2 regions of the Providencia zhijiangensis genome follow, and region 1 is predicted to be linked to the other one. Evidence: predicted binding sites of a transcription regulator. Region 1 holds the regulator's gene; the other holds the start of a gene.

Region 1 (16,229 bases):
GCCGAGTTAGAGGCGAAATTATCCGATGCCGCTATTTATGAGCAAAATAAAAAAGCGGAGCTGACTGACTGTTTGAAAAAGCAGACTGAGCATAAATCAGCCCTTGAAGACGTTGAAATGGAATGGATGGATCTGCAAGAGCAGTTAGAAACCATGACCAATGAGTTTGAAGCAGGTTAATTCGTAATCGTTCTTCAATAATAACCCTTTATTAAGATCAGACTAATAAAGGGTTATTTCAATAAATGACCAAAAGAGATAATCATAATTAGAGATTTTAAGTTTAAGAATTTAATTACACATAAAAATCTTATTTATGGTTTCTTTAAAACATAATCCGAAGAGTTGACGTGTCATTAATAGAATTAAATATTAACATACCGTTAACCTAAAGCAGTTACAGCCACACAATCAAAGTGTAACACTAGAAATAACACTTATTCTTCAATGAATTAAAATCACAACAAAACGCACGAATTGCCATCTATTTTGTCGCTTAAATATCCCCATTATAATGAAGCCAATCCTACAAATTAATAATAAAAACCTATAAAGATAAGGCATTAGCACTTATCAAGATTCTATGGTTGGTGCAGCATGATTTATATCATTACGATGCTCTATGGCAGAGACACAGCGAAGAAATATTTCTGGTTTATTCTGGCGCTCACACTATTTGGTGTTCTGATTGGTGCCTGCTTTTTTCTATTACCTTTTTTTGCTGATCCCCATGAGTTTATGATTTTCCTCTGTATTCCAATTTTATTGGAAGCCATTCGCTCGTTTGTCTGTGCGATGTATTGCCAAGGTGCCACCCGAGGGCTCCGGATCAGCCGCGGGTTAGTGCTACTTTTTATGGTCTACATTGTCTTATTTTCTAAAATACATGCATGGGAAACGGTTCTCTCTGGGTTTATTACTGGCTTATATCTCATGGTCAGTGCTATCTGGAAAATGTCCAATAGCGTGGTTTTAAAATTTGAACGCTGGAAGTTGATGTTCACTGTCTCCATTATTGAATTTTCATTAGGTTTATGGAATTTCATTCCTTGGTCTTTTGACTATTCCTCTCGCCAAGTTTATTGGGATGTCGGCACGCTGATTATGATCTTCTCCCTCGACTCATTCTTTGTTTACTACTTTGTTGTGAGCAGCCAAATTTCGAATGTTAACCAGATGGTATTTACACGCAATGGTGACGCTTCAAACAGAGAACGCGGCACCTTACACGTATGGACAACGACCGGGCAACTGCCGTTATTTTTTAAAATTATCCAGCGTTATATTGTTTCCCGTAATTCATTGGGCGTGATTAGTACAGGGCATGTTGCTTTCGAACTGGATGAAATTTATATCAGCCACTACCCAGAGAAAGATATCGATCGCGATACAGCGCAATTTTTGCAGATATTAAAATCCACCGAGGAAAACAATGACACGGGCGTTTTTCAAATCAGCTATCTTGATGAAATGAAAATTGCGCCGCCATCAAACTTCAAATTAACCATTGAAGGGATCAGTAAAGAAAAGTTAGACGCATTCTGGCAAGAATACAGTAAAGACACGACCTACAATTTAACGAATCGCAATTGTTCAACCGTCGTTTCTTTGGCGCTAATAAAAAGTACCGAGGGATATTTTACTGAGAAAAAAGGCGGCTTCATGCTGCTGCTTAAATTGCTCTTTAGCCCTGAGCTTTGGGTCATGTCCCAACTCAGAAAACATGCAAGTATAATGACGTGGACACCGGGCATTGTTTTAGATTATTCCCGCGCCATGTCTGTTTTATTAAAAATGTAGCGTGCAGATGAGCAATCTATTGCCTCAAAATGAGTGGAGAACCGAGTATCGCTATAAATCCCATATGGATTTTAATCACGAAACTTCGGACGTCGCCATACATAATTTTCGCTCTTTTCAGTTTGCCGATAAGAATGAATACACTTGGGATACAAAGCATTACAACCTGTCTAACTTGCAAAGCGTAGACTTAGTTCAATCCCACTGGTCTGGTAAAATGATCGCCCATGTCTTTCTGAGCTTCGGTTTTACCAATGGGGACTATGTCTCTTTCTCTATCGAGACAAGGCGAAAAACACATCAACAATTTTCGGTTTGGAAGGGTTTTTTCTATAACTACGATATTATCTATGTAGTCGCTGATGAGCAGGATTTAATTGGTACTCGCGTTAATTTACGCAATGAGCAGGTCTATATTTATCCCTTAAATTTAGATAAGCCACTTATTACCGAACTGTTTCTCAATTATATGAGTAAACTTAATCAGCTCAAAGAGACCAATGAAAAATATCATTCTATGTGGAATAACTGCACAACCAGTATTTATAAAATTGCCAAGAAAACCTATCCTGATTTTAAATTTAACTGGAAACTGTTAGTCAGTGGCTACGCTTCTCAATATTGTCATCAATTAGGCTTTATTGAAGATAAGGATTATTTTAACAAGCAACAAATCCCATTGATCCAATTGATCAATAACCAGTTTTCTCAAGAAATACGTCGTTAATAATGAAAAAAGCTGCCAAACACTATAAAAAATAGCGCAGGCAGCTTTTAAATGTATGGAAAAAAAAGACTAATTAAACTTGACTAGACAGTACAAGAATAAAAAATATTAGGCTCATTTTATATACTTGTTATAGGGTACCGCTTCATACTTTCACACACATCACATGGTATTCGCCATCAATTTTTTCCGTACCTTCTGTTTCATGTTCAAAACCCGGAAACTCGCTATCCCACGCTTGTAAACTGCGTAAATAACCAATATGCGGGCTGTTGGTTTCACCAAAGCTTTCGCCGGATAACAACATTGGGATCCCCGGTGGATAAGGAATAATCGAGTTCGCTGCAATACGCCCAGCCAGCTTATCTAACGGCACAGCTTCAACGCGGTTCGCAACAATCTGTTGATAGGCATCACGTGGGCTCATCATGACATTGGGTAACTCTGAATAGGCTTGATTCAGCTGACTACCCGGATTATTGCGCTGCAAGTAAGCAAACATCTTATCTCCCAAGTCTCTCAGCCCCATCTCACCATAAATATCAGGCGCTACTTCCACCACTTCAGGTAACACTTTTTTCAGTTGCGTGTTGGCATCGTAGTGGCGTTTAAAGGAGAGCAATGCATTGACTAATGTGCCCCATTTCCCTTTGGTGATCCCCATAGAAAACAGGAACATAATTTGGAAATCGGTAGTACGGGTCGGCACAATACCATAGTGATTTAGCCATGCGGTCACGAGCGCCGCAGGAACACCGGAATCGAGCAGCTTGCCATCGTCCCCCATTCCCGGCGCCAAAATACTCACTTTGATAGGATCTAACATCGCCCAATCTGCGGGAATATTTTTGAAACCATGCCACGTATCTTCAGGGTTCATTACCCAACAGCTTTGCTCTTTCATCAGCAATTCAACAGGGGCAAACTCAAAATCGTAGCGCTCACTGGTTGCAGGATCCTTCACCGTTTCCTGATTCCACGGTTTGAAAAACCATTCGCCATCATTTTGGAACTCTTTGTACAGATAACCGAGTGATTGACGAAAGTCGATGGCTTCGCGGATCACTTCATCCGTTAATGAGCGCCCACTATTTCCATCCATCATATCTGCCGCAATATCGTTCGAAGCGCAAATGGCATACAACGGCGAGGTGGTTGCATGCATATGATAGGCTTGATTAAAGCGATTAAAATCAATGGCATTCCGGCCATTTCGAACATGAATGAACGAGGCTTGAGACAGCGCATTCAATAATTTATGGGTTGAGTGAGTAGCAAAAATGGTAGGGTCATCCTCTTTGCGCTCTTCATCACGCATCGCAAAATGGTCACGATAAATCGGGTTAAATCGCGCGTAACCGTACCATGCCTCATCAAAATGAATTCTATCGAGGGATTTATCCAATAGGTTTTGCACTTTACGCGCATTGTAGCAAACACCATCATAAGTGCAGTTTGTGACCACGCTATAGGCCGGCTTTTTACCGATTTTATCGGCAGTAAATGGATTGTCGGCGATCTTTTTCTGAATGGCTTCAGGGGACATTTCTGTGGGATAAATCGGTCCAATAATCCCATAACGGTTACGACTTGGGACCATATAAACAGGTTTTGCTCCCGTTAAAATCAAACCTTGTTCGATGGATTTATGGCAATTTCGGTCAATAACCACCACGTCGTCATCCGTCATGCAAGCTTGCATAATGGTACGGTTCGAACCCGAAGTCCCGACCACAACGGAATAGGATTGGTCAGCACCAAAAATCCGTGCAGCATTTTTCTCACACTCCCCAAATGCCCCAGTGTGGTCGAGCAACGAACCTACGGCAACTCGCTCAATGCCGATATCGGTACGGAATAAATTTTCACCAAAAAAGTCGTGATAAATACGCCCAGCTGGCGTTTTGGTAAAGCCGACACCCCCTTGATGCCCTGGGGCTGCCCATGAATGTTCGTGTACATCACTGTATTTAATCAAACTTTTCATTAATGGCGGGAGTAACTGCGCACGGTAACGGATGATAGCAGCGAGAACGCGTCCGGCAATAAAGTCCGCGGAGTCCTCTAAAATCCATGCAAATTCATCCACTTGCTCCATCATTTTTCGGTCAAATGCCACTAAGGCTTCTTCACGATCACTCAAGAGAAAAACGGGAACATCTTCTTGACGGCGATGAAGCTGGGTAATTAGCCGATGAGCTTGGGCTTGCTCTTCTTTATCGGACATATCTCGTCCGTAAAGCAAGCAGTCAATGCTGGTGTTTGAGCGAATATAGGCAAGACCGTCTTCAAAATCACGGATAATGACCGTTTCGACGTGTTCGTCATTCAGTTCGCTTGCCAGCCGTGCAACCGCATGGCTAATCACAGAATCTTCATCTGTTAGCTCGGTATAAACGATCAATGCCCTCATGGACTCTCCCTCAATGAATTGTTTTAAGCGAAATAATTCCTCCTTTAGTCTTAACGCAGATAAGATTATTTTGCAAAGTTATCGGGGTATTAACAGTTATTCATCAAGTTTATTAATCATCACTTTGGCATTCATCACCAATGCTTTCGCTTTATCTTCCCGTTTTTGTAACAACGCCATGAACAGTAAATCGGTCAGGGTATTTTGTGCCGTTCTTGAAGAAATTGATGAGCTGCGCCATTCGTTTTCTTCCGCCACACTTTCCATCATATAATCAGACATTTGAGCGAGTGGAGACTCTTTCGAGCGCGTGATAGCGATAACGCAAGCACCATTTTGATGCCCTATATTGGCGGCGGTGAGCATATCTTTACGCTTGCCAGAGAAGGAAATGACGATTTGCACATCTTTCGGCGTCAAGGTTAATGCTGCCGCAATTTGAACGTGATGATCAGGTTCCACGAGCGTAGTAATACCGATTTTCTGAAGCTTATAGCTTAAATCTTTCGCGGTGAGTCCTGAACCGCCAATGCCGACAATTTGCACACGCTGCGCATGGTCTATACGCTCAATAATTTTTTCAAACTGTTTGAAATCAAGACGTTTTGTGGTTTCTGTGATGGAATAATTTTTCTCTAATGCCAGCTTCTGCGCGACCACCATCAAGCTATCCGTTTGCGTAATACGGTTATGCAACGCACGGTGAGGCTCCCCCAACTCTTGCTGTTGGCGACCAATGATTTCACTTAGCGCCAATTTCAGCGCGGGGTACCCCTTTACACCTAGCTTTTGACTAAACTTCACTATAGCGGATTGGCTGATCCCCAACTGCTCCGCTAACTGTGAAGATGATAGTTTCAGCACGTTTTCCGGACTTTCCAAGATAAATTGTGCAATTTTACGTTGATTTTCCGCTAATCTCGGTAATAGGTACGTGATGGTATCGAGTAACGTCATAGTAGCCCTCAAGAAGATAAACCTTCATCGACAGAATAAATTTACAAATAAATTATTCCTTTAATAAAAACTCAATGCTTGGTAATTAATTATTTAAATTCAAATTACTATTAACTTACAGGGCAATAAATAACCAAATTTATTCGCTTATATTGACAAGGGAGAATAGATAGTACCGTGATGATTATCACATCAAAGGAATAAATAATTCCATAGCATACCCCTCATGATACGTTTAAGGAGTTATTACTATGTCGATTGATTTAAGCAAGATGGTCACGGAAAGCCGTAACGAAGCCAGTACCCACATTGACCAATTATCTACCATTGAAATGCTTCAAGTAATCAACAATGAAGATAAAAAAGTCCCTTTGGCTGTCGAAAAAACCTTACCGCAAATTGCAGAATTGGTCGATAAAGTTGCGGCAGCTTTCCAACAAGGTGGACGTCTGATTTATTCCGGTGCGGGTACTTCGGGACGTTTAGGGATCCTCGATGCCAGTGAGTGCCCACCTACCTATGGAACCCCTCATGAACAAGTTATTGGGCTGATTGCTGGTGGTCACCAAGCCATCTTCCGTGCGGTTGAAAATGCGGAAGATAAACCCGAGTTAGGGGAGCAAGACTTAAAGAACATCGATTTTAATCAAAAAGATATTTTAGTTGGGATCGCCGCCAGTGGCCGCACGCCTTATGTTCTGGGTGCCATGAAATATGCACGCTCCTTAGGTGCAACCGTTGCCTCAATTAGCTGTAACCCTGATAGCCCTGTCTCCCAAGCCGCTGACATTGCCATCACTCCGATTGTGGGTGCTGAAGTTGTCACTGGCTCTTCGCGCATGAAAGCGGGAACCGCACAAAAACTGATTTTAAATATGATCACCACAGGGGCGATGATCCGCATCGGTAAAGTCTTTGGCAATTTAATGGTCGATGTGGAAGCGACTAACGCTAAGCTCATTGAGCGCCAGACTAAGATTGTGATGGAAGCAACCGAATGCGACCGCCAAAGTGCAGAATCTGCATTACAACAATGTGATAGACACTGTAAGACCGCGATTTTGATGATTTTATCTGGCTTAAATGCGGATGAAGCTCGTCAATTACTCGCTAAAAATCATGGCTTTATTCGCACTGCCCTCAACATCGCAAAATCCGCCTAATTGGCGGATCTCAATGAGAGAAACAGTATGGCTAAAATAACAAATGAAATGATACAGCAGATCCTGCAACACGTGGGTGGTGGTCGCAATATCAAGCAGTGCGGTAACTGCATGACGCGTTTACGACTCACCTTACATGATGACCAGTTTATCGATAAAACCGAAATCAAAAAAATCCCCGGGGTACTGGGCGTACTAGAAAGTGACGACCAACTGCAAATTGTTTTGGGCCCTGGAAAAGCCCAAGCCGCCGCGGATTTAATGAAGCAAATGCTAGAAAATGGCGAAGTGGATGAAACTCATGACTCTACCGCGACCCAAGATCTGAAAGAGATTGCTTCAGCCAATAAACAGCAGCTGAAGAAAAAACAAACCAGCGCCGTTCATCGCTTTTTATCTAAATTTGCGACTATTTTTACCCCATTAATTCCGGGCTTTATCGGCGCGGGTCTCTTAATGGGCTTGGCGTCATTACTCACATTATTATCAGCGAACCAAAATTTATTCCCTGCGGATTCAACCCAGCTTGCCCACCTCAAAAGCTTAATTGCGTATATGAGTGTATTCGGTAAAGGGTTATTCACCTTTATGGGATTGTTGATTGGTTATAACGCCCAAAAAGCGTTTGGGGGAAGTGGCGTTAACGGTGCCATTATCGCTGCGCTGTTTATTTTAGGTTACGACCCGGCGGCCACTAAAGGCTTCTATTCTGGTATGACAGACTTCTTTGGTTGGTATATCGACCCGAGAGGCAACATTATCGGGATCCTAATTGCCTGTATTTTTGGTGCTTGGGTTGAAAAACAAGTGCGCAAAATCATTCCGGCCAGTTTGGATATTATTTTAACCTCAACGATTACGCTGTTAATCGTCGGCGCTGCGACCTTTGTCTTCATCATGCCTATTGGCGTCTGGTTATTCGAAGGAATGTCTTGGCTATTCATGCACTTAAACGGAAACCCTATCGGCACAGCCGTCTTAGCGGGTCTGTTCCTGATTGCGGTAATGTTCGGTGTCCACCAAGGCTTTATTCCAGTGTATGTCGCGTTAGTTGAAGCGCAAGGGTTTAACTCGTTATTCCCAATCTTAGCGATGGCAGGTGCGGGTCAAGTGGGTGCGGCACTGGCACTGTATGTGAAGGCGAAGAAAGGCTCTGTTACCCGCAGTCAAATTGGCGGTGCACTCTTCCCCGGCTTCTTAGGTATTGGTGAACCATTGATTTACGGGGTGACGTTACCACGAGTGAAGCCGTTTGTAACCGCCTGTTTAGGTGGCGCGGCCGGTGGTTTCTTTATCGGAGCGGTCGCGTGGATGGGTCTACCTGTTGGGTTAAATACCGTATTCGGTCCTTCAGGGTTAATCGCGATTCCGTTGATGACGTCAGACCAAGGCGTGCTTCCTGCAATGGCGGTGTATGCCGGCGGTGTCTTAGTCTCTTATCTGTGCGGGTTTATTTTCACCTATCTGTTCGGTAGTAAAAATGTCGATTTAGACTAGAGAATAACGTGGATTGAAAAGCAAAAAAGGCACCTTAGGTGCCTTTTTTCTGCGTGAAAAACTCACTCCAACCAAATTAGCGGCACACACGCGGCGGTCAGTATCCCCATCACAAGGTTGAAAATAAACCATGCACGACGACTACGTAAGAAAACCCCAATCAAAGAACCAAAACCCATCCAAATCAAGCCCGCGACAAAATTCACAATCACAAAAGCGATGCTCATCACAATGATGGACTGAGTAAATAACTCGCCTGGAAGACTAAAACTCCCTACTGCGCCGAGCCCCATCATCCATGCTTTTGGGTTTAAGAACTGCAATAATCCACCTTGAAACCAAGTGACGCTTTTAGAGGCTTTGCTGTCTGTTTTGAGTGGCTCGTAGCTGGCGGTAGCGGTTTTCCATGCTAGCCATAATAAATAAACGCTACCAATGATTTTCAGCACAATATAAATTGCAGGATATAATAGTAATAGCGCGGCAACACCGAATGCAGACAAATATAAAATTGACTGCATGCCCAGCATTATTCCTAATAATAATCCGATACTGCGACGAAAGCCGTAGTTAGCGGCACAAGAGGTCAACAACATGTTATTAGGGCCGGGCGTGACTGCTGCAATGAATAAAAACGTAAAAAGCGAAAAAATTAGCCCCAGAGTCATTTATACTATGTTCCTCAACCTAAATTTGTTTCTAGATTTGTTTACTTGCATCACAGAAAAATAACAGTATGTTATGTGACTCACAAGCGTCCCACTAAATAAAAAATAAGGCCATGTCAGAAAATTTCCACCCAATGAGTTGGGCAAAGAACCCACACCTCCAAACCTTATTGCCAAGGATCTTTCGTCGTACCCCGAAAATTATCCCAACATGGCAGCGATTAGAATTGCCTGATGGTGATTTTATCGATCTTGCTTGGAGTGAAAACCCAGAACAAGCGAGAAAAAAGCCTCGTTTAGTGATTTTTCATGGGTTGGAAGGAAATTTTAAAAGCCCCTATGCCCACGGGATGTTAGAAAGTGCCCAAAAGCAAGGGTGGCTCGGCGTGATCATGCATTTTAGAGGATGCAGCGGTGAACCTAACCGTCAAAAACGTATTTACCATTCTGGTGAAACCAGCGATGCGCGCTATTTTTTACATTGGCTAAAACAGACATGGGGTGATGCCCCCACCGCCGCGGTAGGCTATTCCCTTGGCGGTAATATGCTCGCCTGTTATTTAGCTGAAAATGGTGAGAATGCTGAATTAGATGCCGGCGTCGTTGTCTCGGCCCCATTAATGCTTGAAGCCTGCTCCATGAAAATGGAGAAAGGAATTTCTCAGCTCTATCAACGTTACCTATTAAATGGATTGAAACGTAACGCTACCCGCAAACTGGTGCGCTATCCCGGTTCACTTCCTCTTAATTTGTTGCAGCTTAAACAGTTAAAACGCATTCGTGAATTTGATGATGTGATCACCGCACGTATTCATGGTTTTGATGATGCTGCGGATTATTATCAAAAATGCAGCGCGCTACCTAAGTTATCTCAGATTACTAAGCCAACCCTGATTATTCACGCAAAAGACGACCCGTTTATGGCGCCCGAAGTCGTGCCTGATTTAAGTCATTTACCCGAAAATATTGAATACCAAATGACGGAACATGGTGGACACGTCGGCTTTGTCGGCGGTAGTTTTAGAAAGCCACAAATGTGGTTAGAAACTCGTATTCCTCTGTGGCTAACAGCGTATTTGAATGAGCAAAAATCATGATTATTCCGTGGAAAGACCTCGCTCCTGAAACGCTCGAAAACCTTATCGAGAGTTATGTTTTACGCGAAGGAACCGATTACGGCGTTCACGAAAAAAGCTTGCAGGACAAAGTGAATGATGTGAAACGGCAGTTAGTTTCTGGCGAAATTGTGCTAGTCTGGTCTGAGTTACATGAATCGGTAAATTTCATGCCTAATAACCAGTTTCGCCCGTAGCGCTGTTTCTCAAAAATAGTGGTCATGGCGTAAAACAGGGAGTCCACTATGTCGAAGAAGCATCCGATTATTGCAGTGACGGGTTCGAGTGGCGCAGGAACAACCTCAACGAGCCAAGCTTTTCGTAAAATTTTCCATCAATTAAATATCCGCCCAGCCACCCTTGAGGGGGATAGTTTTCATCGTTATACCCGCCCTGAAATGGATATGGCTATTCGTAAAGCCCGCGAGCAAGGGCGCCATATCAGCTATTTCGGCCCTGAGGCCAACGATTTTTCTCTACTTGAACAGACGCTAATTGACTATGCTAAAACTGGCAGCGGTCAATCTCGAAAATATTTACATACTTACGATGAAGCGGTGCCCTATGGCCTGCAACCTGGCACGTTTACCCCGTGGGAATCGCTACCAGCCAATACCGATGTGCTGTTTTATGAAGGATTACATGGCGGAGTAGTTACCCCAGAGCACGATGTTGCACAACATGTTGATTTGCTTGTGGGTGTAGTGCCAATTGTTAACCTTGAATGGATCCAAAAACTCATCCGCGATACCACCGAGCGAGGACATTCCCGTGAAGCGGTGATGGATTCCGTTGTACGTTCGATGGGGGATTATATTAACTATATTACGCCGCAGTTTTCTCGTACCCATATTAACTTCCAACGAGTTCCTACCGTTGACACCTCTAACCCTTTCTCTGCCAAAGCAATACCTTCACAGGACGAAAGTTTTATCGTTATTCGCTTTAGAGGATTAGAGCAGATCGATTTCCCTTATTTATTATCCATGTTAAATGGCTCGTTTATTTCAGCGATGAATACCATTGTGGTACCCGGTGGGAAATTAGGACTCGCGATGGAACTTATTATGATGCCATTAGTGGAAAAATTAATGAAACAGCGAAATGGGTAGTTTGAGATTCTCATTAAAGAGATAAATAACAAGATGCTTATCTTAATTATCGATAAGCATCTTAATAGCAAGAAAACAATTACAGCGTTTTAATTTCGAAGCTATGAGTCACGTTAACCGTTTTCTCTAACATGATAGCAACGGAACAATATTTTTCTGCAGAAAGTTGAACCGCACGCTCCACCACTTTGTCCGTTAATTCACGTCCCGTCACAATAAAGTGCAGGTTGATGTCCGTAAAATAGCGCGGAGCTTCTTCACGACGCTGCGAAGTTAATTTTACTTCACAATCAACAATATCCTGACGACCTTTTTGCAGAATAGAAACCACATCAATCGCACTGCATCCGCCTGCTGCCATTAGAACCATTTCCATCGGACTCGGTGCTTTATCTCCAGCATTGCCATCCATCATAACTTGATGACCCGATGCCGACTCACCTAAAAAAGAGAGCCCTTCAACCCACTTTACGCGTGCTTCCATTTTTATTCCTCTCGAAAATAGTGATATTTATCGTCACATTGTTCCATATATCTAGACAATGTTATATCAGCATTATTAGGCTGAAGCGATACAGGGGAGACTTTCTACATTGGATATGATACAAACAATGGTTAGTTGATAGGATTAAGATCAATACTCAACGATTTAATTGATTATATTATACAATTGATATTAATTTGCATTGGCCTAGGGCGATATTAATAATAGGCATCAATGTGACTTAATATGCTAAGCTTGACACTTTAAAGTCAGCCTTTCCCTACTTTTCGAAAGGTTGCAATAACATACAGAGGATAACGCTAATGGTTCTCGGCAAGCCACAAACAGACCCTACTCTTGAATGGTTTTTGTCACACTGCCATATTCATAAGTATCCATCCAAGAGCACTCTGATCCATCAGGGTGAAAAAGCAGAAACCCTTTACTACATTGTTAAAGGCTCAGTGGCTGTTTTAATCAAAGATGAAGAAGGCAAGGAAATGATTCTCTCTTATTTAAATCAGGGAGATTTCATTGGCGAACTTGGGTTATTTGAAGAAGGGCAAGAACGTACTGCGTGGGTTCGCGCGAAAGTTGCTTGCGAAGTCGCGGAAATTTCTTACAAAAAATTCCGTCAGCTGATTCAAGTCAATCCAGATATCCTGATGCGCCTTTCCGCGCAAATGGCAAGTCGTTTGCAAACCACGTCCGAAAAAGTGGGTAACCTTGCATTCTTAGATGTTACTGGTCGTATTGCTCAAACATTATTGAATTTAGCTAAACAACCTGATGCAATGACTCACCCAGACGGTATGCAAATCAAAATTACTCGTCAGGAAATCGGTCAAATCGTAGGTTGTTCTCGCGAAACTGTCGGTCGTATTTTAAAGATGCTGGAAGATCAAAACTTAATCTCCGCACACGGCAAAACGATTGTTGTTTACGGCACTCGCTGATTCACCTTTCAGCCTCACCCTTCTTGGTGAGGCTTCGATATTGAAATAGCTTTATACTTTACGTACAAAGCTATTTTTCTTACTTAGGATCCTTTATTTCCCCCTCTCATCTATATACTCTCATTGATGAGTATCGTTTCTTTATATAATTATAGTTAATTGTCAAACTAATATAGTGGTAACTAAACCATTATTAAGAGTTGACAACACGATGATTAAAAATATCAATCCAAGAAGCGAAAGTATCATTAATATCAATGATAATAAAACCATAACCACTTCATCATTATCTAATCAAATAAAAAAAGCCATTAATATTGGTTCATGCATACCCGATAATAATCACCTATCTAATTTACATTATCAAAAAAAGCATTTCGCCGTATTGACTTGTCATTTTGAGCCAAGTGAACAAAAAGAAATTAATCTAATTAAATACTCGCCTCCAGTAGAGAAAATAACACTTCCCTATAAATACCATGAGGCTATTGAAGCTAATGGCCATTTTTTAATTCTTAAATCCCCACGTATTTTCAACCATTCCGTCTCAATAAAAAATGAGCCAATTATTAATGAAAAACAGGATACTGAACTAATGCTAATTGATAAAACAAGTGCTACAGAAACTAACGTTTTTAAAGAATTTAATTTAAAACGTTCATCAAACCGATTCTCAAATTTGATTTTAGAAATAAAATCGACTCATGAAAAAGGTATTCGTTATTTAAAAAGTATATTTAATAAAAATAAGAATGAAAAATTTTGTGTTACTTTTAAAAAGGGAATTGAGATCCCAATAAAACATGAAAAAACAAGATCAAGTGAAGTAATCACTTATCAGAACACTGCATCGACTCAGAAGATTGAGAACAACCTTAGCACTCTAAAATCATCACAAGCTAAATTAGCTGAACAGCTAAAAAAAATAGAGACAGACAAAGAGAATGAAATAAAAGCAGGTGAAGAGAGAATAAGAAAAGAAGCTGAATCAAGTATGATACAGAAAGCTTCTATTTCGAAAATAAAAGATGAGAATAAAGCAAAGAGCAGTGATACCGAATTTGAGTTCAATGAGGAATTAGAGTGGAATGATGATACCAATCATATTCAAGATAGTTTACAAAAAAGAATCACCGACCGTCTTGTTAGCTTAGCAATTCCATCAACTCGTCAGCTCGATAAATTACTTGTCGATGAGACTGACATGAAGTCAATAAATCGGCACTTAGAAAATATGGATTCACTGAACAAGATAGAAAATCAGCTATATTCTAGCAATGAAAGCTTAAATTCTAACTCATCAAGCCATTATTCAAATAATTCTAGTGACTCTGGATATTTATCAGAAAACACAAAAGCACAGAAAAAAATAGAAACAGGCTCCACTAAACTGAAAGATAATAACTCGAACCATGCCACGCATAATAAAAATGATAAAGTATTACCTAGAAGAAATATAAAAGTAAAACCAACCGTGAGAACATATCAATTTAATGGGGAAATATACCAAACTAAAACATCAATGCTAAGAGCTAAACATAATAGTAAAAAATATCAGTTTCCACTAAATGGAAACTCACCAGAAATAGCATCAAATCAAGGAAAACCCGATACTAGAAAATTAGATGCGCTGTTGAAAAAAACGCAAGAAACCCTTCATAGTCTAAATAGTCTAAATAGTCTAAGCGAGCAAATATCCAAAGAAGAAGTACATTCTGCGCAGATTAAAACAAAATTAGCTAAGCTTAATAACAAGTAACAACTTGAATAATAGTTCAGTGACAGAGGCAAATTTGCCTCTGTCACTATAAAAAGACAATTAAACCAGCAGTTTGCTAATTGCAGTTTCCAATTTCGCCATCCCGCTATTAATTTCATTTTCAGAAATAATCAGCGATGGAGTAAAGCGTAATACATTCGTGCCCGCATTAAGCATCATCAGCCCTTCTGCAGCACAAGCTTGTAGAATATCTTTTGAGCGATTCAGCAATTTGCCATTCAGCTCTGCACCGATTAATAAGCCCATTCCGCGAATTTCAGCGAAAATTCCATATTGGTCATTGAGCTTGTTTAAATGAGCGACAAATAACTCACGACGTTTAGCAACACCATCAAGGACTTCATCGGTATTGATAATATCGAAAGCAGCATTGCCTACCGCACATGCCAATGGATTGCCCCCGTAGGTGGTTCCGTGAGATCCTACCTCCATTGTTTTCGCAATTTCAGCAGTTGTGATCATCGCACTGATAGGGAAACCGCCTCCGAGCGCTTTTGCAGTGGTTAAAATATCGGGAGTGACATCGTAGTGCATATAAGAGAACAATTTCCCCGTACGCCCCATTCCACTTTGCACTTCATCAAAAATAAGTAATGCATTATTTTCATCGCAAAGTTTACGAACTCCTTGCAGAAATTCTGATGTTGCTGGGGTTACCCCGCCTTCCCCTTGAACTGGCTCCAAAACCACTGCACAGGTATTTTCATCGATCACGGCTTTAACGGCATCAAGGTCATTAAAAGGCACATGAATAATATCCGCAGGTTTTGGGCCGAATCCATCGGCATATTTCGCTTGTCCGCCAACTGAGACAGTAAATAATGTTCTGCCGTGGAATGCTTGCTTGAATGCAATGATCTTCGTTTTATACGGGCTATACTTGGTGATGGCATAACGACGCGCTAGCTTGAATGCGGCTTCATTCGCTTCAGACCCTGAGTTCACAAAGAATGCACGATCCGCAAACGTTGCTTTCGTTAATTTTTGGGCCAGTGTTAACGCCTGTTCATTGGTAAAAACATTGCTCACATGCCAAAGTTTTTCGCTTTGTTCACGTACAGCCGCAACGAGGCTTGGATGGCAATGACCTAGCGCTAAAACCGCGATCCCGCCTGCGAAATCAATATATTCTTTACCTTGCTGATCCCAAACGCGGCTGCCTTCGCCTTTAACTGGAATAAATTCAGCTGGCGAAAAAATAGGTAACATGACCTGATCAAAAGTCTGCCGATTGACTGCGTGTTGTTCTGACATACCCCTCACCTGCTCTTTATCGAATGCTTAAGTGAAAATATAAGCATCAAATATGAATAAAAAATCAATAAAGAGCAATAGGGAAGGGTAAAATATGCATAATTAATTTTGCTATTCGCGAAAATCAACCACTAATACTTGAGAAAATTACTCAACAGCTCATGACCTTGTTCGCTGAGAATACTTTCAGGGTGGAATTGGACCCCTTCAATGGGCAGGGTTTTATGGCGGATCCCCATAATTTCATCGATATCCCCATTATTCAGTGACCACGCGGAGACATCAAAAGAGGCGGGTAGCGTT
Region 2 (16,229 bases), 1.7 Mb from region 1:
TTATGGCGCAGAACTTATTTTAGTGAGTACGACAGTAGGAATGGAAGGGGCGAGAGACTTAGCTCAAGAGATGGCTAAGCGAGGCGAAGGGAAGGTTTTAGACCAATTTAATAACCCTGATAATCCGTTAGCCCATTTTAAAACCACAGGGCCCGAGATCTGGCAACAAACTGCCGAGCGAATTACCCATTTTGTGTCCAGTATGGGGACGACAGGCACCATCACTGGCGTGAGTCGTTACTTAAAGAGCCAATCACAAGATGTGGAAATTGTGGGCTTACAACCCGCTGAAAAGAGCCAAATCCCAGGTATTCGTCGTTGGTCTCCTGAATATTTACCAGGGATTTTTGACAGCAAATTAGTGGATACTGTGCTCGATATTAATCAGCAAGAAGCCGAAGACACGATGCGCTCCTTAGCAAAACGTGAAGGTATTTTTTGTGGTGTGAGTTCAGGCGGTGCAGTTGCAGGTGCGCTGCGTGTGGCCAAAGAGAACCCTAATGCGGTAATTGTGGCGATTATTTGTGACCGTGGTGACCGCTATCTGTCGACAGGCGTTTTTGATAAGTAAACGTTTTTTGATAAATAACCGTTTAGAAAAGATAACCCAACAAAAAACCACCAGGGCAAAAATGTCGCTGGTGGTTTGTTATTAAGCGGTTTTTGAAGGTTTAGCGCAATTATTTCTTAATACGCATAATGACTGTTTCACCGACAGTCACGGTACCGCTTAATTTATTCAGTTCTTTAATTTCATCCATATTGGAAATAACAACCGGTGTTAAGGTTGATTTGGCTTTTTCTTCTAACAGGGCTAAGTCAAACTCAATGACAACGTCGCCTTTTTTCACTGATTGGCCTTCTTCAGCGATACGTTTAAAACCTTCGCCTTTGAGTTCAACAGTATCAATACCGAAGTGAACAAACAGTTCGATACCATCATCAGATTCAATAGAAAATGCATGGTTAGTTTCAAAAATTTTACCGATAGTACCATCAACAGGGGAGACAATTTTGTTTCCGGTAGGTTTGATAGCAATACCATCACCAACAATTTTTTCTGCGAACACAACGTCTGGTACATCTTCAATATTGACTATTTCGCCTGATAATGGCGCGATAATTTCAATATTGCCACTGCTACTCTTGTCTTCCGAAACTAGTGATTTCAGTTTGTCAAACAGACCCATGGACCTTCTCCTAATCGTTTTATATGGGACCGAACTAATGTGCTGCTGTTAGCATAACGTTTTTTCTTGGATAAAGGTATCGACAAGTTTCATCAATTCATCGGCTGTTGGTTGAGCAAGTGCTTGTTCCGCTAGCGCTTGAGTATCTGCAAAATTCGCATTACGAATGAGCTTTTTGATACGAGGAATTGAGATTGCGCTCATACTAAATTCGTCCAGCCCCATGCCTAACAGCAATAAGGTCGCACGTTCATCACCTGCTAATTCACCACACATACCCGTCCATTTTCCTTCTGCGTGAGAAGCGTCAATCACTTGTTTAATCAAGTTCAAGACGGCTGGAGACATCGGATTATAAAGGTGTGAAATCAGCTCATTACCACGGTCAACCGCTAAAGTGTATTGAGTGAGATCATTCGTCCCAATACTAAAGAAATCAACTTCCTTCGCCAAATGATGTGCAATGACTGCGGCAGCTGGTGTTTCCACCATAATACCGACTTCAATCCCCTCATCAAAGGCTTTGCCTTCTTCTCGTAGCTGCTCTTTAAGCATCTCAAGTTCTGCTTTCAGTTCTCGAACTTCTTCGACAGAAATAACCATCGGGAACATGATACGCAGTTTACCAAATTTAGACGCCCTTAAAATAGCTCTTAATTGAGAGTGTAGAATTTCTTTGCGGTCAAGACAAATACGAATTGCACGCCAGCCAAGGAATGGGTTCTCTTCCTTAGGTAAGTTCATGTATGGTAAGTCTTTATCGCCACCAATATCCATTGTGCGTACAATCACGGCTTGGCTGCCCATGGCTTCTGCTACAGCTTTATACGCTTGGAATTGCTCTTCTTCTGTTGGCAGTGCGTCTCTGTCCATAAATAAGAATTCAGTGCGGTATAGACCTACGCCCTCTGCACCATTACGCTCAGCACCCGCGACATCACGCACAGTACCGATGTTTGCACAGACTTCAACTTGATGACCGTCTAAGGTCATTGCCGGTAAATCTTTTAATTTCGCCAGCTCTTCTTTTTCTTGCAGGTATTCATTTCTGAAGGCTTTCAGCTTATCAATTTCGCTTTCAGATGGGTTGAGGTAAATGGTGTTGTTCACGCCATCTAACACAATAAAATCACCGCTTTTCACTTTGCTGGTCGCGTCGGTGGTACCGACAATCGCAGGAATTTCCAGTGAACGAGCCATGATAGAGGTATGGGAAGTACGACCACCGAGGTCAGTGATAAAACCTAATACTTTGTCTAAGTTTAACTGAGCGGTTTCGGATGGGGTCAAATCTGGGGCAACCAGAATAACTTCTTCGGTGATTGCGCTTAAATCCACAATCGGCATATTCAGAATATTTCTGAGTAGGCGTTTACCAATGTCGCGTACGTCAGCGGCACGCTCTTTCAGGTATTCGTCATCTAATGCTTCTAATGCTTGAGCTTGGTCTTCAATGACTGAATAAACCGCCGCATCTGCGGTTTTTTTATCGCCTTTGATGAGAGAGACAATTTCTTGCTCTAATTCTTCATCTTCCAGCAGCATGATATGACCTTCAAAAATCTCAGCTTTTTCCGCACCAAGATTTTTTTCTGCTTTATCTTTGATAAGGCTAAGCTGCTCAGCTGATTTGTTACGTCCATCAATGAAGTTTTGGATCTCTTTATCAACTTGCTCGTCAGTGATTTTACGGGTGCTGACAACAATAGGATCTTCTTTGAGGATGAGAGCCTGACCAAAAGCAAAACCTGGGGATACTAAAATTCCTGAAATCATAATATTACCTTACTACTGATAGGAGATTTGATGTTGCAGAGACAACAGTAGATATAAGTGATTAAGCAGGTGTCCCCGAATAATCTATTCAGGGACAGGGAATTATTACGTTAAAACAAGATGGCAAAGTGAAGATTTATTCTAATTCGCCCATCAGTTTAACTAAAAATTCAACTGCTTGTTGCTCATCTTCACCTTCAGCAGAAATGGTGACTACGGTGCCTTGGGTTAAACCTAATGTTTGTAGTTTGAACAGGCTTTTTGCGCTAGCTGATTTGCCGCCTGAACTCAGAGTAATATCTGAAGTAAATGCTTTTGCTTCTTTAACAAATTGAGCCGCAGGACGAGTATGTAAACCGTTAGGTGCTGTAATAGTAACTTCTTGCTGGAACATAATATTTCCTCAGTGATTTTAAGTTTTTTATGATGACACAGCCTATTGTAGATGAAATATGCTGAGCATGCGTATAATTTAGATTATCAACGATTCATTTGGTTTTCTACTTTGTTTGGTATCAACCAAATTATCATTTATTTAGCTTAAATTTCACACGACGCTTTTAGTGGGTATTTCGCCATTCAATCAGTGAGTGGCTAAAAAATGATTAATTTCGAGGTGTGAAATAATTACTATGTTTAATACTAAATGCCGGATAATAAATCATCCCAATCCGTGCTAATCTATGATCTCACCCACAAAAAAAGCACCTAATTGGTGCTTTTTTAACGTAATGTTAACCTAACTATCATTATTCGGCATTAATATCCGCAAACAGTGCTGTGGATAAGTAACGCTCACCTGAAGACGGTAAAATGACCACAATATTTTTGTCTTTATATTCAGGTAGTGCCGCAAGTTTAGCGGCTGCTGCAATGGCTGCTCCGGATGAAATACCTGCTAAAATGCCTTCTTTTTCCATTAGCTCACGAGCGGTTGAAATCGCTTCGTCATCGGTAATTTGCAGGACTTTGTCAATAATAGAAAGGTCTAAGTTGCCAGGGATAAATCCAGCACCGATACCTTGGATTTTATGGGGACCTGGCTTAATTTCTTCCCCTGCAAGGGCTTGAGTGATCACTGGCGAAGTTGCGGGTTCAACGGCAACCATCACCACGTCTTTTTTCCCTTTTGTCTGCTTTAAATAGCGGCCAATACCTGTGATTGTCCCGCCAGTTCCAACGCCAGAAACAACGGCATCTACGTTGCCATCGGTATCATTCCAAATCTCAGGCCCAGTCGTTTTCTCGTGAATAGCTGGGTTGGCTGGGTTACTAAATTGCTGTAATAGCAGATATTTACCTGGGTTGCTGTTGACGATTTCTTCCGCTTTAGCAATGGCGCCTTTCATACCTTTGGCGCCTTCAGTCAGGATTAAATTAGCACCAAGGGCTTTTAAAAGTTTACGGCGTTCTATGCTCATGGTTTCTGGCATGGTTAGCGTTAGTTTATAACCGCGAGCCGCAGCCACGTAGGCGAGGGCAATACCTGTATTTCCGCTTGTTGGTTCAACCAGTTCTTTATCTTTTGTCAGGATGCCTTTTTTCTCAGCATCCCAAATCATGTTCGCGCCCACACGGCATTTCACACTGAAGCTTGGGTTACGAGATTCCACTTTTGCCAAAATATTACCGTTGCCAAAATGCTGTAAACGCACTAATGGGGTATTTCCAATGGTCAACGAATTATCTTCATAAATTTTGCTCATGGGACATCCTTAAAATTAACGGTTAGCCAAGAATTAGGTGTGTTTTCAAAATTGAATATGAATTCAACATACTCGAACATCTGATTATTGCAAATATGATTTAACGCTAGAATATAACCGTGGGTTATTTAAAGTCACGTTATTATAACTAAGAAGAAAAGTCTGGTATTGGGCTGGATTGAGAGCAGAAGCCATAGAGAAGGATATGCAGATAGGTACCTGCATATCCCTAGAAAGTGTTAATTTCGAGAAGGACTAATAGCGCGCGTAACGAGCGCGATAACGATCAACCCACATTAAGGTTGCGCCACAAACCGCAACGGGCATGATGACTAAGTTTAAAATTGGGATCATCATTAATAAGCTGACTGCACCACCAAATTGAATATTATTCACTCGATCTTTTGAGAGTGCTTGTTTCATGTCGTTGAACCCAACGCGATGGTTATCAAATGGGTAATCGCAATATTGAATGGACATCATCCAAGCGCCGAATAGGAACCATAAAACGGGCGCGACAGTTTGCCCAATACCTGGAATGAAGAACAGCACCAATAACACGATGGCTCGCGGTAAATAGTAAGCAATTCGCACAAATTCCCGTTTAATCATGCGTGGTACATCTTTTAGTAATTCTGCCATACCCGTATCTGGAGCGGGCTTACCAGTTAGTTCTGCTTCTAAATGCTCTGATAGCCAGCCGTTAAACGGTGCAGCGATGATATTGGCAATCGTGCTAAAAAAATAGCTAAAAACCAGTAAGATAGAAATGACGGCGACCGGCCAAATCAGATAGTCAAGCCATTGTAGCCAGCTGGGAATGTAGCTCATAACCTGATCAATCCATCCACCAAGCTTACTGTATAACCACCAAAAAGCGCCTCCAAGAAGCAGAATGTTTGCTAATAGGGGTAAAAGAACAAAGCGCTTAATGCCAGGACGAGTGATTAGTCGCCACCCTTGTGAAAAGTAATAAAAACCAGAGTGATTTTTTTGTGGCGAAAATGTCGATTGGGTCATACTTCTTATTATCTCCTTTGCGGGTGAGCATGTATCATATAGGTATGAAATTACACTGACTAGTGATAATTTTGTATAAAAAAGCAGCAAACGAAGGCGGAATATTCTCTTTCTTGTAAGAAAATCGTTCTGAGGGTTGCACTTAGAGCAATTGAGAAATAATCTTAAGGTAGTTTCCGCCGTGATGGCATCATTATTCATCAACTAGAGATAGCAGCGATGCAGGATTTGCGTCTAATATTAGTGGTCGTAGGTGCGATAGCCATTGTCGCTTTATTACTGCATGGTTTATGGACCAGCCGTAAAGAGCGCTCTAAGTTATTTCGCGACCGACCTGTAAAACGTAGAAAGAATGACACGCAGGAAAATTCATCAGAATATGATGATTCTGCTCTGTTTACTGAAAATCAACCGGTACAAAAAGCCGCTGTTGAAGATCAGCCTATCTATATGGTGAAAGAGGAGCCGCGCGCTGAGCCTGTCTCTCAACCCCATACAATTCAACGTGACGCTGAGCCTGAGTTTAATTTAACTGCGGAGCACTCACCACAACCTGCTTCAAAGCCAGTTAAACCAACAGCTTCTGAGCCTGTGTTTGCTCCACATGTTGATAATCGCCATGCTCCTGAGCAATTGACGATTAATATGGTGGATGAAGCTGATTTACAAGAACATGTTTCAGAACCTGTACGCATTCATACAGAGCCAAAGATTCATGTTTCTGCACAGCCAGAGTCTGTACCACAAGTCTCTGCTCATCAAGAAGCAGTACAACCTGTGGCTCAGCCTCATACCGAGGTAGAGCACGAAGCACCTAGTGCACCGGCAGAAAAAGCGGCAGTTGCAAGCGAAAAGGAAATTGTTCTGGTACTGCATGTTGCAGCGCATCATGGGCAGGTTCTTGAAGGTGAAGCATTACTGCAAAGTATTCTTCAGGCTGGCTTCCAATTCGGTGCCATGAATATCTTCCACCGTCACGTTCATCCAGCGGGATCGGGGCCAGTATTGTTTAGTTTGGCAAATATGGTGAAACCGGGGTCATTTGACCCAGAAGCCATGTCTGATTTCACCACGCCGGGTGTCTCTATCTTTATGATGGTGCCGTCTTATGGTGAAGCTAGCCAGAACTTTAAATTAATGCTCCAAGCGGCACAACGTATTGCATCAGATGCAGGTGGTGTTGTGTTGGATGATGAACGAAAAATACTGACACCTCAAAAAATAGAGGTGTATCATGCTAGAATTCGAAATACATTAAGTTAATTAAAACCCCCGATTCAGGGGGTTTTTTATATCTATTGGTGAAACATGACGACGAAACAAACCCCAGACGCACTCACGCAAAAAATAGACGCGTTAAAACAACAATTGCGCCATCACGAATACCTCTATCATGTTATGGATGCACCAGAAATTCCTGATGTGGAATATGACAAGCTGATGCAAGAACTTAAAAGCCTCGAAGCGCAGCATCCAGAACTGATCACCACAGACTCCCCAACTCAGCGCGTGGGTGCAGCACCATTAGCTGCATTCGATACGGTTCGCCATGAAATTCCCATGCTCTCTTTAGATAATGTATTTGATGAAGAAAGCTATCTCGCATTTGATAAACGCGTGAAAGACCGACTGCATAACCACACTGAATTAACATTTTGCTGCGAACTCAAATTAGATGGTCTAGCCGTCAGTTTGCTGTATGAAAATGGCGAGTTAGTTCAAGCGGCCACCCGTGGTGATGGCACTGTTGGCGAAAATATCACGGCCAACGTACGCACGATCAAAGCAATTCCGCTACGTTTACGCGGGGATAATATTCCTGCCCGTGTTGAAATTCGTGGTGAAGTTTTTATGCCTCAAAAAGGCTTTGAGGCGATGAACGAAGAAGCACGTAAAACGGATGGTAAGATTTTCGCTAACCCACGTAATGCGGCAGCGGGTTCCCTTCGCCAGTTAGATCCACGTATTACGGCTAAACGTCCATTAACCTTCTATTGCTATGGTGTAGGGCTAGTGGAAGGTAAAACATTGCCAGATACCCATTATGAGCGCTTGATGCAATTCAAAGCGTGGGGGCTGCCAGTGAGTGAGCATGTGCAATTACGTGTTGGTTGCCAACAAGTCCTCGATTTCTATCACCATGTTGAAAAAATTCGCCCGACACTCGGTTTTGATATCGATGGTGTCGTGATTAAAGTGAATGATATTGCTACTCAAGAAGAATTAGGTTTTGTTTCCCGGGCACCACGCTGGGCAACCGCGTTTAAATTTCCTGCTCAAGAGCAAATCACGTTACTGAAAGATGTTGAATTCCAAGTGGGGCGTACTGGGGCGATTACACCAGTGGCTCGCTTAGAGCCAGTGCAAGTTGCGGGAGTTGTGGTGAGTAATGCCACGCTCCATAACGCGGATGAAATCGACCGTTTGGGCGTTCGCATTGGGGATACCGTCGTGATCCGCCGTGCAGGGGATGTTATTCCTCAAATCGTGAGTGTCGTACTGGATAAACGCCCTGCAGATAGTCGTGAAATCCTATTCCCGACCCATTGCCCTGTATGTAATTCAGATATTGAACGTATCGAAGGGGAAGCGGTGGCTCGCTGCACTGGTGGATTAACTTGTGGTGCCCAATTAAAAGAATCGCTTAAACACTTTGTTTCTCGCCGTGCGATGGATGTCGACGGGATGGGCGATAAAATTATTGAGCAGTTGGTCGATGCGGAATATGTGAAAAACGCGGCGCAGCTCTACCAATTATCAGCGGGTAAATTAACTGGCCTAGAAAGAATGGGACCAAAATCCGCACAAAAACTCATTGATGCGCTCGAAAAATCCAAACAAACGACACTGGCTCGCTTTATCTATGCATTAGGGATCCGTGAAGTGGGTGAGGCGACAGCGGCAAACCTTGCGGCACATTATGCATCATTAGACGCGGTGATGGCAGCGGATGAAGAATCACTGAAAACCGTTCAAGATATTGGTGAAGTGGTGGCGAAGCATGTGGTGCATTTCTTCCGTGAAGAGCACAACCGCCAAGTTATTCATGATTTATTGACCATTGCGAACATCCATTGGCCTGAAGTGAAAGTGATTAACAGTGCTGACATTGATAGTCCATTCGCTGGAAAAACGGTCGTACTGACTGGGTCGATGTCAACGCTTTCCCGCGATGAAGCTAAAGATAGACTGGTCGCCTTAGGCGCAAAAGTCGCAGGCAGTGTATCGAAGAAAACTGACCTGGTGATTGCCGGTGAAGCGGCGGGTTCAAAGTTAGCGAAAGCGACAGAATTGGGTATAAAAGTCATTGATGAAGAAGAGTTAATTCGTTTGCTGAATATCTAATCGTGACCTATATTTAATGCGCAATGCCATTATCGACCACGTGATAATGGCATTTCTTATTTTCTGGCTAACATTTTTACAGTTGTTATTAATGTGTTACTCGTGAAACGTGATCTGGTCGTGACTTTTGAAAGATAGGCTGAGTCAGTTTTCATATTAATGTGACGTTAATCTCATTTAAATGTTGTCTATTACATAGAATATGCGCATAGACTGATTCGTAACTTTGTTGGAGTCAAATATGACCTCGATCCTGCACTTTATTTTATCCATCGTCATCATCGGCGCTCTCGCGATTCTAGCGAGTAGTAACCGTAGAGGGATCCGCCCTCGCTATGTTATTCAATTACTTGTGATCCAAATTGCACTCGCTTACCTGTTCTTAAAATCAGGTATCGGTGAGTCTTTCGTTCTTGGTGTTGCTGGCGTATTTACCCATTTATTGGGTTATGCGGCAGAAGGGACCAAATTTATTTTTGGCGGAATGATTGAAGGCAATTTAGCATTCTTCTTCCTGCAAGTGTTATGTCCAATTATCTTTATCTCTGCACTGATTGGTATTTTACAACATATTAAAGTTCTGCCTTTTGTTATCCGCATCATCGGTACGGTGCTGTCGAAAGTAAACGGTATGGGTAAACTTGAGTCATTCAACGCAGTAAGTTCATTATTACTGGGTCAGTCCGAAAACTTTATTGCCTATAAAGACCAATTAGGCAGTATGTCAGAAAGAAGAATGTACACCATGGCGGCAACGGCGATGTCTACCGTTTCAATGTCCATCGTGGGTGCCTACATGACCATGTTAGATCCAAAATATGTTGTTGCCGCTCTGGTCTTAAACATGTTTGGTACATTCGTGGTGTTATCGCTGATCAACCCATACCCACCTGAAGGGGAAAAAGAGATCCAAATGCGCAGCCTGCATGAAGGTCAAAGCTTCTTCGAAATGCTGGGTGAATACATTCTTGCTGGGTTTAAAGTTGCGATTATCGTTTCTGCGATGCTGATTGGTTTTATCGCCCTGATTGCGATGGTTAACGGAATCTGTTCTGCTATTTTCAATGTTAGCTTCCAAACTATGCTGGGCTATGTGTTCTATCCATTTGCTTGGATGTTAGGCATCCCTGCGAATGAAGCGCTACAAGTTGGTGGCATCATGGCAGTGAAAATGGTGACTAACGAATTCGTAGCAATGGATGGTTTAAAAGCGGTAGCATCGGGTTTATCTGACCGTTCTGTGGGCATCTTATCGGTATTCTTAGTGTCATTCGCTAACTTCTCTTCCATCGGTATTATTGCTGGTGCAATTAAAGGGTTAGATGAAAAACAAGGTAATACCGTTGCACGTTTTGGTCTGAAATTACTGTACGGTTCAACGCTGGTAAGCTTCTTATCTGCTGCGGTGGTTGGATTAATCCTGTAGTCATCACGATAAAAAGTGTTACAGTGAGAAACGGCATTCAGTGAATGCCGTAAGGTTGATGGCAAAGAGGGATAAAAGCGTGGTTTTTCCCTCTTTGTGTTATCAGGCGAAAATCAATAAATTGATTTTCCTTGTTAATTTTACAACCCAAAAGAGCCATTTCCAAACCTGATGGTTTTGTCAATGGTCTAACGGCATTCAGTGAATGCCGTTTTTTTTATATCTAAAACAAGAGCGGATAAATGGAAAAACAAGACTTACTCGATATCGCGAATACATCCATGCCATTTGGTAAATATAAAGGTTGTGTCCTGATTGATCTTCCTGAGGAATACCTACTGTGGTTTTATAAAAAAGGGGAGTTTCCGGCAGGGCGATTAGGGGAATTGATGGAGATGACTCTCGGGCTGAAGATAGAAGGGCTAGATAGCATTGTTAAGCCTCTAAAACGAAAATAAGGGTTAGAGGCTTAATCGATAATTATTGCGCGTTAAGCAGGCTGTTGGCCGCCTCTATACCCGATAGGTAAGCACCATGTACGGTACCGGCTCCTAATAGCGCCAAATGTTCTCCAGCAAAGAAAATTTTGTTATTAATAGGCTGTTTTAATTGGGCTATTTGATCAGCCGAATAGTTAGGGGCGGGGTAGCTAAACGAACCATAAGCGTAAATATCTTTCTCCCACTCGGTTTTTATCAGCTGTATAGGCGCGGGTACATTATCAAATACCTTACTGAGCGATTCTTGCAGTTCATGCCATGCGGTGTGTTCATCACACTCTTCAAGCCATTTAGCGGACAACCCACCAAATAAAAACAGCAATGTTGGTTTTTGATAAATCGCGCTCACATCCATAAAATTCAACCAATAATCAGACTCATGAATGTACATACTATTGACGTTATTGAGTGAATTTTTGCGCCAGAAAGCTTGTTCAAAGGTGACAAATAATTTGTTGAATACACCGAAACCTAACTGATTAATAGCTTCCTGCGTTTTTTCAGGCAAGGCAGGCGTGAAATGAATTTTATCTTTCTTCAACACCCCAAGTGGTACAGTCACAACGACCTTATGAGCATTGAACTGTTGTCCATCAAGCGTGGTGACAGTGACATAATTATCTAAGTAATGAACATGTTCAACAGGGTGGTTAAGGCGAATATCCAGCCCTTTCGATAGCGTTTCGATAATTTGGGAATATCCACGCGGGAAGATCACTTCATCGCCTTCACAAAAGCCTTCGAGTTGTAAAAAATAGGGGGATAATGTCTCTAATGTGCAAGCACAGGGATCTTCAGCGATAGCTTCAAAAAATTCATGTAACCCTGTTTGTAGCTGTTCAAACAAGGACTGACTTGCATGGTGATCGACAGTCAATAAATGGTGGAATTCAGGGCTTTGCAACCAGCTATTTAATGCTTCAGCTGCATTGTTAAATTGGCAAGGTGATGAAATGTTCTCAAACTGTTCCATTAAATAATCAAGGCCCGCTTCAAAAGCCTCTTTTTCGTTCTCACATAAAACCAAGCCATTTTTTTTATAGAAAATAGCGTCTTGGTAATTGAAAACAACAGTTTGAATATGGTGCTGTTGTGCGATTGCACTGATTGGATTGTCGGTAATACCGTGGATCCAAGAAGCGCCTAAATCATAAAATTGGTTATCAATTTCCTGCGTATGAATGCGCCCACCAAGACGGTCGCGTGCTTCTAAGATAAGGACTGTTTTATGTTGGGGGTTTTGGGGTTGTAACTGTAATTGATTTGCGACTGATAAACCTGAAACGCCTGCTCCTATCACAATGATATCGGCATCTATGTGTGGCATAACTCACCTAGTTGAAATGGAATACGGACGATGTGCGATGACACATCTGAATAATTCTATTTAAATAAAATTACAAGCTAATTATATATGAGTAAATCAAATGTGAATAGAAGGTAAAGTAGGGGAAAGTGAGTTAGGCTAAATTATTAAGATAAATTGCAAATAGGATTTGGAAAAGAAAAGAGTGAATTAAAGGGAGATAAGAAAGAGTTTGGTGGAGCTAAGCGGGATCGAACCGCTGACCTCTTGCATGCCATGCAAGCGCTCTCCCAGCTGAGCTATAGCCCCAAACAAAATCTTTTGGACGGGAGGCATCATATTCAAGCTCGGTTGGAGTGTCAATATATTAATATGTTTTTCGGGTTTAACTGCTGAAATATAGAACATTTTGCAATCAATTCCCATTTAATGCGGGAGCTGAAAAGAAAACTGCCCCTTAACTTAAGAGGCAGTTTATAGAGAGGCATCTTGTCTAGAAACTTCTTGTTCAGAGGTTTCTATTTAGAAAATTATTGTGCGGATGCTTCGCGTTCTGCGATAAACGCTAATGCTTTTTCGATACGAGCGACAGAGCGAGCCTGACCGATAGCATGAACGGTAACATCTAACCCAGGAGATTGACCTGCACCAGTTACGGCTACACGCAGAGGCATACCCACTTTACCCATACCTACTTCTAACTCAGCCGCAGTCGCTTCAATGGCTTGATGAACATTTTCAGCCGTCCAATCTGAAATAGCGATTAATTTGTCTTTCACGACTTCTAATGGCTGGCGAGCAACTGGACGTAAGTGTTTTTTCGCTGCATCAGCATCAAATTCTTCAAAGTCCTGATAGAAGTAGTGGCAAGATTCCGCCATTTCTTTCAGTGTCTTACAGCGCTCACCCAGTAATTTGATTAACTCAACTAACTGTGGGCCAGTGCTAGTATCGATATTTTGCTGTTCGATATGCCATGCAAGGTAGGTAGCCACTTCTTCAGCTGGTAAGGTATTGATATAGTGATGGTTCAGCCACTGTAATTTTTCAGTGTTGAATGCACTCGCTGATTTGCTGATAGCATCAAGAGAAAAATATTCTTTCATTTCTTCAATTGAGAAAATCTCTTGGTCGCCGTGTGACCAGCCTAAGCGCACTAAATAGTTTAATAGCGCTTGTGGCAGGTAGCCGTCATCGCGGTATTGCATAACGCTAACAGCACCATGGCGTTTAGACAGTTTTTTACCATCATCACCTAAAATCATAGAAACGTGAGCATATTCAGGAACTGGCGCGCCTAATGCTTTGAGAATGTTGATTTGGCGAGGGGTGTTATTGATATGGTCTTCACCACGAATGACGTGGGTAATTTCCATATCCCAGTCATCAATCACCACACAGAAGTTATACGTTGGAGAACCATCGGTACGACGAATGATTAAGTCATCTAGCTCTTGGTTGCTAAATTCAATTGGACCACGGATGGTGTCATTGAAAATAACGGAACCTTCTTGCGGGTTACGGAAGCGAACAACATGCGGTTCTGCCGCAGTGTGGTTATGTTCATGGTCACGGCAACAACCGTCATAGCGAGGTTTTTCGCCTTTTGCCATTTGTTCTTCGCGTAAAGCTTCTAAACGCTCTTTAGAGCAGTAGCAGCGGTAAGCGGTACCTGCTTCTAACATGGTATCGATTACGGCATTGTAGCGATCGAAACGCTTAGTTTGATAGTAAGGACCTTCATCCCAATTTAAATTCAACCAGTTCATACCGTCCATAATGGCGTCGATAGCTTCCTGAGTTGAACGTTCTAAGTCGGTGTCTTCAATACGCAGGACAAATTCGCCCTGATTGTGGCGACTATATAACCAGGAATACAGGGCGGTACGAGCACCACCAACGTGCAAGTAGCCAGTTGGGCTTGGTGCAAAACGGGTTTTGATTTTACTCATCGAGATTGCCTTAATTGCGAAACGTTGTTTCTTAATGCGCTTATGATCATCGTAAGCATTGCTAAAAGTTCCTCTATTCTATCACCCTGTAGTGAATCCTCAATCTGCTTATCTCTATACAGATAAAGAAAATCATCAAATTGGGAAAATAACCGCTAAAATTTTTAGTCTGGTGAGCTTTGAGTGATTTTTTTCTAATAAAATTTAGTAGGATAATGTAGTTAATTGATTAAAAAGGGTACTTCTTAGGTGATAATTAAAACATCTTGATTATTTTTGCAACGAACAGAAAAAATCTATTCAAAAACCGTTGACTCAGAACTCAGTATCCCTATAATGCACCTCCATCGACGACGGGGCGATTAGCTCAGTTGGTAGAGCACCTCCCTTACAAGGAGGGGGTCAGTGGTTCGAGCCCGCTATCGCCCACCACCGTTGACGATGAAAACATAAATAATTGGGCGATTAGCTCAGTTGGTAGAGCACCTCCCTTACAAGGAGGGGGTCAGTGGTTCGAGCCCGCTATCGCCCACCAATTATTTATGACAATGTGATTATTATGAAGTGGGCGATTAGCTCAGTTGGTAGAGCACCTCCCTTACAAGGAGGGGGTCAGTGGTTCGAGCCCGCTATCGCCCACCACTTCATCTTTTCTTGCATTAAAATAATTCAGAAATATAGATGGGTCGTTAGCTCAGTTGGTAGAGCAGTTGACTTTTAATCAATTGGTCGCAGGTTCGAATCCTGCACGACCCACCATCTAAATGAAGTAAATCATTCAAGCAGTACAGATACTTGAATATGGGTCGTTAGCTCAGTTGGTAGAGCAGTTGACTTTTAATCAATTGGTCGCAGGTTCGAATCCTGCACGACCCACCATCAAAAATAGCGTCATGAAGTGGGCGATTAGCTCAGTTGGTAGAGCACCTCCCTTACAAGGAGGGGGTCAGTGGTTCGAGCCCGCTATCGCCCACCACTTCATTTTTATCAAAAATCACGTCATAAATCCTCAATGCAAAGCTTAACATACTGATTTTAATTAGTTTATGCATAGCTGTGCCCAGTAAGATTTTACTATCCTTCTCTCAGCCATTCTTCGTTTATTTTGCTTAAATATTCATATTACTTATAAGGTATTATTCCTATTAAGATTGTACATATCGTTATATTGGCCATTATATTGTTAATATAAACTTTTGAATTTTTAATGAATCAAAATATTGAATGAAACGATAACGAGACTTTTCCTTGTATTGTAGAGCTCTTGGTTTTTTTGAAACCAAAATTTAGTTAATAAAAATAAAGCATATCAACGCTATAAGTAAAATCACTTAAATGATAATGTTAAAGGATTAATCCATTTATAGTTTTATCTAAAATGAATTTTTATTAAAAAATATGATGGCGATGAAATTATGCTAGAAATTAAATTATGCCATACCACATGAACAGCCTTATGTTGGTTTGGATTAAATAGACCATTAAGAATATTCTTAGTTGATATTAAAAAAACAGCAAATAAAACTTTCATTGATATTACAACAAAAGAACATCTGTAAAGTAGTATATTGGTGAATAATTCTAGTTATTCTCGTTTTGATAATCTTAAAGTTCAATAATTTTCGAGTGTTTATGTATTCATAATATTAAAATAAGATTATCGATAATCAGTAATGTTCATATTTTTGTGATATTCATCAAGTAAAGTGAATGTTCGACTTCCTTAACGTTAATGTTTTGTTATGTTGAATGTGTAGGTGCATTAAATTCACTAGGTTACTTTAAAAATATAGCGTTTAATTAATTTGTAGCATACAGTTCAAAAATGTAAGTTATTGATGTTTTATGTTGCGAAATAGTTATATATGTAAAACATATATTTTTTACTTTCTTTTACAGAAAATGCTCACTTAATGTGGTTTTTGACTCAAAAAAACACCAATGTTATCGTGAAACGATTAACTTTGTTACAGTGTTAAATTATTCTGTTTATTTCCTTTATTTTTGG

The links. The regulator CRP, encoded in region 1, controls carbon source genes, mostly activating them, when cyclic AMP is high. The targets are predictions, from matches to a motif close to ATGTGANNNNNNTCACAT.
Region 2: a site for CRP is predicted at 9,197-9,214, ahead of QS795_RS11300 (NupC/NupG family nucleoside CNT transporter). Genes of this name have one in related genera too.

What each region holds. Positions count from the first base shown of each region.
Region 1 is NZ_CP135990.1:303,334-319,562, reverse strand. It holds gene QS795_RS01445 (ABC transporter ATP-binding protein) at 1-180, shown strand, start outside; gene QS795_RS01440 (peptidase) at 598-1,800, shown strand; gene QS795_RS01435 (Lnb N-terminal periplasmic domain-containing protein) at 1,808-2,527, shown strand; gene adiA (arginine decarboxylase) at 2,673-4,940, opposite strand; gene QS795_RS01425 (MurR/RpiR family transcriptional regulator) at 5,037-5,897, opposite strand; gene murQ (N-acetylmuramic acid 6-phosphate etherase) at 6,149-7,060, shown strand; gene murP (PTS N-acetylmuramic acid transporter subunit IIBC) at 7,088-8,557, shown strand; gene QS795_RS01410 (LysE family translocator) at 8,620-9,225, opposite strand; gene QS795_RS01405 (hydrolase) at 9,339-10,322, shown strand; gene QS795_RS01400 (YheU family protein) at 10,319-10,537, shown strand; gene QS795_RS01395 (phosphoribulokinase) at 10,586-11,452, shown strand; gene QS795_RS01390 (OsmC family protein) at 11,532-11,936, opposite strand; gene crp (cAMP-activated global transcriptional regulator CRP) at 12,260-12,892, shown strand; gene QS795_RS01380 (hypothetical protein) at 13,104-14,651, shown strand; gene QS795_RS01375 (aspartate aminotransferase family protein) at 14,712-15,926, opposite strand; gene QS795_RS01370 (aminodeoxychorismate synthase component II) at 16,058-16,229, opposite strand, start outside.
Region 2 is NZ_CP135990.1:2,436,463-2,452,691, reverse strand. It holds gene cysM (cysteine synthase CysM) at 1-571, shown strand, start outside; gene crr (PTS glucose transporter subunit IIA) at 681-1,190, opposite strand; gene ptsI (phosphoenolpyruvate-protein phosphotransferase PtsI) at 1,239-2,966, opposite strand; gene ptsH (phosphocarrier protein Hpr) at 3,103-3,360, opposite strand; gene cysK (cysteine synthase A) at 3,716-4,672, opposite strand; gene cysZ (sulfate transporter CysZ) at 4,928-5,692, opposite strand; gene zipA (cell division protein ZipA) at 5,912-6,955, shown strand; gene ligA (NAD-dependent DNA ligase LigA) at 7,001-9,037, shown strand; gene QS795_RS11300 (NupC/NupG family nucleoside CNT transporter) at 9,279-10,463, shown strand; gene QS795_RS11295 (DUF3820 family protein) at 10,706-10,921, shown strand; gene QS795_RS11290 (flavin monoamine oxidase family protein) at 10,944-12,290, opposite strand; tRNA gene QS795_RS11285 (tRNA-Ala) at 12,503-12,578, opposite strand; gene gltX (glutamate--tRNA ligase) at 12,800-14,221, opposite strand; tRNA gene QS795_RS11275 (tRNA-Val) at 14,578-14,653, shown strand; tRNA gene QS795_RS11270 (tRNA-Val) at 14,681-14,756, shown strand; tRNA gene QS795_RS11265 (tRNA-Val) at 14,788-14,863, shown strand; tRNA gene QS795_RS11260 (tRNA-Lys) at 14,905-14,980, shown strand; tRNA gene QS795_RS11255 (tRNA-Lys) at 15,025-15,100, shown strand; tRNA gene QS795_RS11250 (tRNA-Val) at 15,122-15,197, shown strand.